One region of the Oceanotoga teriensis genome, then DNA from elsewhere that is predicted to be linked to it. Evidence: riboswitches for the same ligand, from Rfam matches in the RefSeq annotation. Region 1 holds a riboswitch; each other region holds the start of a gene.
What was found. Region 1 has a riboswitch for cobalamin ahead of C7380_RS11150 (ABC transporter substrate-binding protein). Riboswitches for the same ligand answer to the same signal wherever they lie in the genome.
Positions count from the first base shown of each region.

Region 1 (3,218 bases):
ATATAAAATAGAATCCCCTAAAAAATACGAAGATTTGATAAAAAAGACAAACATATCAGAAAAAAACATAAACAACTGGAAAAATATTTATAAAAAAATATTTTTATCTTCAAAAAACGATATAATAGAGCAATTTGAAGGCTACTTCAATTTAAAAGATTATAAAATAAAAAAATATGATGAAAATGAAATGCCTTTATGGCCAGAAAACATAGAATTAGACAAACTAAATCAAACACAATTAATAAAACAACCAGATGTGATAATGTTATTATTAATTTTAGGTGAAGAATTCGAAGAAGAAATAAAAAGAAAAAACTATGAATATTATGAAAAAAGAACAATGCATAAATCTTCTTTAAGTCCATCTATGTATTCAATAATGGGTTTAAAAATTGGAGATACACATAATGCCTATAATTATTTTATAAAAACCATAATGACAGATATACAAGATAATCAAAAAAACACAGCACTTGGATTGCATGCAGCTTCTACTGGTGGTTCATGGCAAAGTATAGTTTATGGATTTGGAGGATTTTCAATAGATAAAAATAATATTCCAAATTTTAATCCATGGATACCCAAAAAATGGAAAAGCCTAAATTACAAAATTAATTGGCAAAATAATGTATTAAATATAAACATAACAGAAAATACAATAATTATAAATTCCGAAAGAGAAATTGAAATAAAAATTAAAAATAAATCGCACAAATTAAAAAAAGGTACAAATAAATTTTATTTAAATTAAAAAATCTCCCAAATTATTATATAATATATATGAATAAAAAAACATATATTATTAGGAGGGGATTAATATGAATGAAACAACCGCAGCAATAATAAGCTGGATTGTAAGAATTGGCATAAGTTTTATAATATTTATAGTGGCAAAAATGCTTTCTGGAATAATATATAAAACTATGCTGAAACTATCTGAAAAAAACTCAAAAATAAATCTTCAGTACAAAAAAACCATGAAAACACTTTTAGATATAGGATTATATACACTTGCAATCTTTATAATAGTCTCAGTTTTATTTAAAAATCTTGCACCTGTATTGGCTGGATTGGGTGCATCAAGTATAATAATAGGTTTTGCTATAAAAGAACCTTTTGAAAACTTAATATGTGGAATATTAATAATGGTAAACAAACTAATAATCGAAGGTGAAGCAGTCGAAATAAACGGAAACTCAGGTTCTATATCAGAAATAAAATTAAATCATGTCATATTAAAAACATGGGATGGAAAATTAATAAATATACCAAGTAAATCCGTTTGGTCATCAACAGTTACACATTTCTGGCCTGAAAACATAAGAAGAAATGAAATATCTGTTGGAGTAGCTTATGATACAGATTTAAACAAAGCCATGAAAATCCTCGAAGAATCTGTAAACTCTTATGAAAAATTATATTCAGATGATTCTCATAAACCTATGATATTATTCACTGGTTATGGTTCTTCATCAATAGACTTCATAATAAGATATTGGGCAGAAAGAGAAAACTACATAACCTCAACAACAGAAATAGCAAAAATTATAAAAACAAAATTTGATGAAAATAATATAGAAATTCCTTTCAATCAATTAGATCTTCATATAAAAGATGGCAATATACAATAATCGGAGAGTTATCTCTCCGATTATTTTAATATTAATAATAAACACATTTCTTATTAACTATAAATTTGATATAATAATCTATGCATAAAAGTTAATAAACACTTATTTTTGGTAAAACTATTTGTTTTTCAAATGGGGAAGCTCGGTGAAAATCCGACACAGTCCCGCTACTGTAATGGCATAAAGCCTAAGTCAGATTACCAGCCAAAAATAAACAATATTACTTATATCACGAGGATGGTATGAGTGACATTATTAATTTAATAAGATTATTTAATGTCCCTACACCTCTTCTTGAAGGTGTTTTTTTATTTTTATGCTAAAAATATTATGAGAGGTGTTATATGAAAAAAACTTTAAGTCTAATTTTTTGTTTATTATTTTCAATTTTAGTATTAGCTTATGAACCAGTCACAGTCAATTTTACTCATCAAGGAAAAGATTATGAAATAACTTATACAAAATCTCCAGAACGTGCTGTAACTCTTTCACATTTCACAACAGAAATGTTTCTTGCTTTAAATCTTGAAGAAAAAATGGCCGGAACTGCATGGGCAGACAATGAAATATTACCAGAATTAAAAACAGCCTATGACAAAATACCAATACTTTCTGATAGATACCCTTCAAAAGAAATATTCTTATCTGTAAATCCAGATTTTGTTACTGGATGGCATTCAGCTTTAACAGATAAAAATGTAGGATCAGTGGAAACACTCATTCAAATGGATATAAAACCATTAATAATAAAATCAGTAGAACCAGATGCAACATTAGAAACAGTATACGAAGACTTTATAACAATAGGAAAAATATTTGATATAGAAGATAGAGCTCAAAAACTCGTAAAAAGTATGCAAAATGAAATAAATGATGTAAGAAAAAAAGTTCCATCAAATGTAAAAAAAGTAAAAGTATTGGCATATGACTCTGGAAAAGATTCAGCCTTTGTAGTGTGTTCTGGTCTTGGTGGTTCTTTAATACAAGAAGCCGGAGGTATAAATATATTTGGTAATATACAAAAAGCATATGCAAATGTATCTTGGGAAAAAGTAGCTCAATCAAATCCAGATATAGTATTAATAGTTGACTACGGAAGTACAACCTATGAACAAAAAGTACAATTCTTAAAAGAAAATCCTGCAACAAAAGATTTAAATGCAGTAAAAAACAATAAATTTGTAAAAATAGGTTTAGCCGATTTATCTCCTGGAATAAGAAATATTAATGCTATAACAACTATGACAAAAGGCTTCTATCCAGAGATTTTTAAAAAATGAAAATAAAAAATAGCACTTTTTTATTTTCCATAATGGCATTAATTTTAATAATCATATTATCAATAATCATAACAATAACTATAGGTCCAGTAAAAATAAATCCTTTAGATGTTTGGAAAATAATAATAAATAATACTTTTAACAAAGAGATATTTCAAATACAATGGGCAAAATCTATAGAAACAATAGTTTGGAATCTAAGACTCCCAAGAATTTTAATGGCTTTTATAACGGGAGCAACTCTTTCATTTGTTGGCGTTTTAATGCAGGCATTAACGAGAAACTCTTTAGCCAATCCTTATAT
Region 1 covers NZ_QGGI01000019.1:15,789-19,006, forward strand. The annotation lists gene C7380_RS11140 (glycoside hydrolase family 65 protein) at 1-754, shown strand, start outside; gene C7380_RS11145 (mechanosensitive ion channel family protein) at 822-1,634, shown strand; cobalamin riboswitch at 1,727-1,857, shown strand; gene C7380_RS11150 (ABC transporter substrate-binding protein) at 1,979-2,914, shown strand; gene C7380_RS11155 (FecCD family ABC transporter permease) at 2,911-3,218, shown strand, end outside.

Region 2 (3,218 bases), on a different contig from region 1:
TCATTAGTTATGTCTCTAACTTGTATTATTTTATTTTGTAAATATAGCTTGTATATAGCTATTAAATAATGTTCAAGATTTTCAGTCATCAATTTAATCTTCCTTTTGTAGTTAGTTCTACATTATTTTACCACCTTTAATTTACTTTGTCAATAAAAAAATAGACTTTTCAGTCTATTTTTCTAAAATAATATTTTCAGCTTCGGTTTTTCTTATTGCAACATTATAGCCTCTTATAAGTACTTCAATCGGATCTCCTAAGGGGGCTTTTCTCAATAATTCTACGTCTATTCCAGAGGTTATTCCCATTACCATTAATCGTCTTTTTATTGCCTCATTACCTCTAACTTCAAGAACTTTTGCTTTTTCTCCAACTTTTAAATCTTTTAAAGTTTTTTCAAAAGTGCTTGATTTATCTTTATAATTAGTAATATACTGCTTATATTTATTTTTTATTTCTGTATTGCTTTCTATAAAATTTCTTAGAATATCCATAGATTGAATGAGCTTTTCAGACTTTATATGTTCCATTTTACATGATAATTCTTCTGCTTCAAAAGGGGATATGTCCAAAACATTCATCAAGAAACTTCTTATAGTCATTCTGTTTTTATATATTTTTTGAGCTTCTATTATTCCGGGTTGAGTTAATTTTACATAACCTCTTTTTTCATAAGTAACAAAAGAAATACTTTTTAATTTTTTTATTGCGTCTATGGCAGAAGTATGTTTTACAGACATCAATTCTGTAATGTCTTTAACTCTTGCAATGTTGTTTTCAAGTTGTGCTTCATATATAGCAAGCAAATAATTTTCAAGACTCTCTGATAATTCCATATAAATCACTTCCTATTGTAGTTTTTCCTACTTAATTCTACCATATATATTTGTATAAGTCAAGCTTATATTAAAAAATGAATTCATTTTTTTACATAAATTAATTATATCAAAAAATATTTTTCCCCTTTGACAAATTATTAACTTTTTGGTATTATTTTATAGCTTAAATTATTAATATATTGGGGGTATAATTATGAAAAATGGAATGATTCATGTTTATACCGGCAATGGAAAAGGAAAGACTACAGCTGCTTTTGGTGTTGTATTGAGAAGCATTTTATCGAATAAAGAAGTTTTTGTAGCTCAATTTGTAAAAAATAGGGACTCATCAGAGTTGTCAATTTCTAATTATTTTGATAATATTGATATTGTACAGTATGGAGAAGGCTTTTTTATAAGAAGATCTCCAGAAACAAAAGATATAAACGCTGCAAAAAAAGCACTTGCCGATGTAAAAGAAAAAATTATTTCTCAAAAATATGATTTAATAGTCATGGATGAAATAAATATCGCTATTAAATTTAATCTTTTAACAGCCGAAGAAGTTTTAGATGCTATAAATAGTAATGGAAAAACAGAAATAATTTTGACTGGAAGATGGGCTGATGAAAAAATAATAGAAAGAGCCGATCTTGTAACTGAAATGAAAGAGATAAAACATTATTATTCAAAAGGTGTTTTATCCAGAAAAGGTATAGATAAATAGGTAAAATTTAATATATAAACTTTTAAGGTGTATAACAGGGAATTAGGTGAAAATCCTAAGCGGCCCAGCCACCGTATGCAGGGATGAAAATCATAAATGCCACTGGTTTTTAACTGGGAAGGCTTGATTAGTAAAATGATCTGTAAGTCGGGAGACCTACCTTTTAAGTTCGTAACTTTGCTTTTTCTTGGTGTGAAAAGCAAGGATTTTTGTTATGGGAGTTGGTATACAAATGCATAACTATATTGTAAATCCTAAAAATATCGAAAAAAGAAGCTTTGAAATAATTACAGAAGCTTTAGGAGAAAAACTAAACGATGTAGACCCTATAAAATCAAATGTAATAAAAAGGGTCATTCACACCACAGGAAATCTTGATATGTGGAACAAGCTTTATTTTTCTGAAGATTATTTTGATTTTTTTAAAAGAAAAATTCAAAATAAGAAAATTTACACAGATGTAAATATGATAAAAAGCGGTTTATCAAAGAATTTTGTAAAAAATTTAAATATAGACTGTTTTATTAGCGATGAAGCTATATCGAAGAAATCTAAATTAACTGGCATATCGAGAGCCTATTTATCTATGGAGAAAGCACTTGAAATGGAAGATGGTATTTTTATTGTTGGAAATGCACCTACTGCACTTTTTAAGTTGCTTGAATCCAAAAAGAAACTTTTTATTATTGGAGTTCCAGTAGGCTTTGTAGGAGCGGCAGAAAGCAAAGAAGCTTTAATGAAATCACAACACAGTTTTATTACATTACCAGGAAATATGGGTGGTTCTACAATAGCTGTAGCCATTTTTAATGCTTTAATAAGGTCTTTATAAAATGGAATGGTATGTAAATGTAAATGGTAAAAAATTAAAACGTGGTTTCACAACTGGCACTGCAGCCACTGCGGCTTTAAAAGCCTCTGTTCTTTTTAATAAGTATAATATAAAACCAGACAATGTAAATATAGAATTACCTAATGGAGAATTAATAAATATTCCAATATATAAATATGAAATTATTTCAGGTTTAAAATATGCTTTTGTAAAGAAAGATGCCGGTGATGATGCCGATATAACAAATCAATGTTTGATTTATTGTTCCTTTAAATATGAAAATTTAAATAATATAATTTTTGATTCTTATGAAGGAGTAGGAAAGATCACCAAAGATGGACTCGATATAAGCAAAGGAGAATTTGCTATTAATCCAATTCCTCGTGAGATGATGAAAAAAGTTTTAAATGAAGAGAATATTAAGAATGGCAGAGTTATAGTAAATGTAAAAAATGGTGAGATTCTCGCAAAAAAAACCTTAAACGAAAATCTTGGCATAATTGATGGAATATCCATTTTAGGAACTACTGGAATTGTTGAACCTATGAATGAAAACGCATGGAAAGAATCTTTGATCCCTCATATTAGCATTGTTTCAAAACAATTCGATACAATTACTTTATTATTAGGTGGAAAAGGGCTTTCAATATATAAAAAATATTCTTTTTTTAAAGAGGATTATATATTATGTGGAAATCATATCGGTTATTCTATAGAAAAATCATTGGAAATGGGTATTAAAAAAATACATATACTTGGTAGTTTTCAAAAATTAATAAAACTTGCCGGTTTAAATCTTAATACAGACAGTAGGTATACAGATTCAAAAAATGAATTATT
Region 2 covers NZ_QGGI01000001.1:231,034-234,251, forward strand. The annotation lists gene C7380_RS01160 (metal-dependent transcriptional regulator) at 1-89, opposite strand, end outside; gene C7380_RS01165 (metal-dependent transcriptional regulator) at 175-837, opposite strand; gene C7380_RS01170 (cob(I)yrinic acid a,c-diamide adenosyltransferase) at 1,034-1,546, shown strand; cobalamin riboswitch at 1,555-1,724, shown strand; gene C7380_RS01175 (precorrin-8X methylmutase) at 1,779-2,378, shown strand; gene cbiD (cobalt-precorrin-5B (C(1))-methyltransferase CbiD) at 2,380-3,218, shown strand, end outside.
Region 2: another riboswitch for cobalamin. It lies ahead of C7380_RS01175 (precorrin-8X methylmutase); the one in region 1 lies ahead of C7380_RS11150 (ABC transporter substrate-binding protein).

Region 3 (3,218 bases), on a different contig from region 1:
GTGGTAATTACCACTCTTTTTTATAATAACAAAAAATATGATAAACGTCAATTTTAAAAAAAAGGTATTATTAGTATTTAAATACTTTTTTTATCATTTTTCTTTTAATATCTTTAAGTTATTATAAATTACTTTTTTCTTATTACAAAATGAATATGTTCTGCTTCACCTATAAAATATGGATCATGGCAGATCTTCAATTCATTGTTTAAAAGTTGGTCAAAATTCTTTTCAATAATATTTTCATCACAATCATCACAAATAACCTTACCAGCTAATTCAATCTTTTCAAAACCATATTTCTTACATATTTCTTCTATATCTTCCGCTGAAAAAGCCCTTGACGTAAAAATACCATCTTCAGATCCTATATTAGCTTTCTTTTTATCATATAAATAATTCAAAGCTAAAAAATCCCCTTGAGAAATTATTTGAGACATAAAAGAATAAAAACTATCAACAGAAGCGATCAAAATACCATCATTTTTTAAAACTCTTTTTATTTCTAAAAGAACTTTATCAAGATCTTCAACATAACTTAAAACATCACCTTGTGCATTAATTATATCAAAACTTTCATCATCAAAAGGCATATCTTCTGCCAAAGCTTTAATATATTTAATGTTTTTAAAGTTTTTAGTCTTATCTTTACATATTTCAAGCATTTTTTCTGATGGTTCAAGAGCATATACACTTTCAACTCTCTCAGACAACCAATATGTCCAATAACCAGTTCCAGCACCAAGATCAAGAATATGATATTCTTCTTTTATATATTTTTCTACAAGCTTTTTAGTTATTTCATTAAACAACATCCAATAATAATTATCATACTGTGTATCATACTTATTTGCTATCCTATCATAATAAATCCATGATTTCATCTTACAACCTCTCTTAAACTTAGAATTTTATAAAAAAATTATAACATATATCAAATTTTGAAGTTTGTCATTTATTTCAATGTATGGTATCATTTATAAAATTTAATAACTTTATTGGGTGCCAAAAGGCATAACGAGGAAATGGGTGTAAATCCCATACAGCCCCCGCTACTGTGATGCTGACTAAAATGAATTAACCACTGGATTTTTCTGGGAAGGATCATTTAAGGATGAAGCTAAGTCAGGAGACTTACCCAATAAAATATAACAAGTATTTTTCGGGAGGACAAATACTGTGAGTTTTTATATATAAATATATATAATATATAAACCCATAGTATTTTTTACTATGGGATTTTTTATTTAAGGGGGTAAGTTTATGAAAAAAGTTTTTATCACACTTTCCATTTTAGGCATTTCAAGTTTAGCTTTTTCGATGCATATAATGGAAGGATTTCTTCCTGTTGGTTGGGCTGTTGGGTGGTGGATTGTTATAATACCTTTCATGTATAAAGGTATAGTAGACATAAGTAAAATAACAAAAGAAAGTACAGAAACAAAATTAATGCTTGCATTATCTGGTGCATTTGTTTTTGTATTATCTGCATTGAAAATGCCTTCTGTCACTGGTAGTTCTTCTCATCCTACTGGAGTTGGTTTGGGGGCAGTTTTATTTGGACCTTTCGTTATGACTGTACTTGGTTTTATAGTATTATTATTTCAAGCTGGATTATTAGCCCATGGAGGTTTTACAACACTTGGAGCAAACACTTTTTCAATGGCTGTAGTAGGTCCTATAATTTCTTTTTTAGTATATAAATCTTTAAAAAAGAAAAATCAAAAATTTGCAATTTTTATGGCCGCAGCACTTGGAGATCTTATAACTTATTGTATAACCTCTATACAACTTGCGCTTGCACATCCAGATCCAATTGGAGGATTTTGGGCAAGCCTTGTAAAATTCTTATCCGTATTTGCAGTAACACAAATACCTCTTGCAATAGCAGAAGGATTATTAACTGTAGTAGTAATAAATGCACTGCCAGAAAGATTTTTAAAAAGAGATAAAGGAGTGATTATTAATGAGCAAAATTAAAAAAAATATATTTCTTTTAATAATAGTTGCACTCATAATAATATTTCCATTAATAACAATAAAAAATTCTGAATTTGGTGGTGCAGATGGTCTAGCAGAAGAAACAATAGCTCAAATAAATCCAAATTATGAACCTTGGGCAGAAAATTTAATAGCCCCTCCAGGAGGAGAAACAGAAAGTTTGTTATTTTCTCTTCAAGCTGCAATAGGTGCTGGAATCCTTGGATATGTTCTTGGATATTTCAAGGGTAAAAAGAATGATAATAAATAACCTATCATATGAAAATATATTAAAAAATACTCATCCCATGGAGAAATTCTTATTCTCCATGGGAACACTTATAATAACAATCACTATGGATAAACATTTCATTTCATTATTAATATTTATAGTAATGAATTCAATTTTAATTCTAAAAATAAAATTAAATTTAAAAAGTCTTTTAAAACTTTATTCTATACCATTTTTATTCGTTATTTTATCGATCATCCCTTTAATAATATCTTTTGATTTCAAACAAATATCAATATTAAAAAATAATTTAAAATACTCTATAAATCTTATTTTAAAGGTTTTTTCTGCAATAAGTTGTACATATTTTTTTATAATAAGCACTCCCATGAATGATATGGATATAATAATGGAAAAATTTAAAATGCCTTCAATATTCAGAGAATTATTTATGTTAACCTATAGATATATATTTCTTTTAATAAAATTTTCTCAAGAAATATTCATTTCTCAAAAAAGTCGATCAGGTTACAAAAATTATAAGACAAGTTTCAACTCACTTTCGCTTTTAATAGTGCAAACTTTCAATAAAAGTTTAAGACATAGTTTAAATGCTGATATGGCATTAAAAAGTCGATCAATAAGCAATCAAATCCAATTTATGCAAAGAAAATACAAAATAAACAAAAAAAACTATATATATTCAATTATATGGTTTATATCAATAATTTCTTTAGGAATGATAATATGATAGAATTAAAAGATATTGAATTTTCATATGATAAAAAAGTTTTAAATAAAATAAATCTAAAAATACAAAAAGGAGAAAAAGTAGCCTTTCTTGGAGAAAACGGCTGTGGAAAATCAACTTTATTCTTAATATTAAATGGAATATTAAAACCAGAAAAAGGAATTTATATACTCGAAAACAATATAATAAATCATTCAAAAAAAGATTTAATAAAATTAAGGCAAAAAATTGGAATGGTTTTTCAAGATCCGGAAG
Region 3 covers NZ_QGGI01000008.1:85,846-89,063, forward strand. The annotation lists gene C7380_RS07040 (class I SAM-dependent methyltransferase) at 129-884, opposite strand; cobalamin riboswitch at 984-1,156, shown strand; gene C7380_RS07045 (energy-coupling factor ABC transporter permease) at 1,264-1,980, shown strand; gene C7380_RS07050 (energy-coupling factor ABC transporter substrate-binding protein) at 1,967-2,251, shown strand; gene cbiQ (cobalt ECF transporter T component CbiQ) at 2,238-2,963, shown strand; gene C7380_RS07060 (energy-coupling factor ABC transporter ATP-binding protein) at 2,960-3,218, shown strand, end outside.
Region 3: another riboswitch for cobalamin. It lies ahead of C7380_RS07045 (energy-coupling factor ABC transporter permease); the one in region 1 lies ahead of C7380_RS11150 (ABC transporter substrate-binding protein).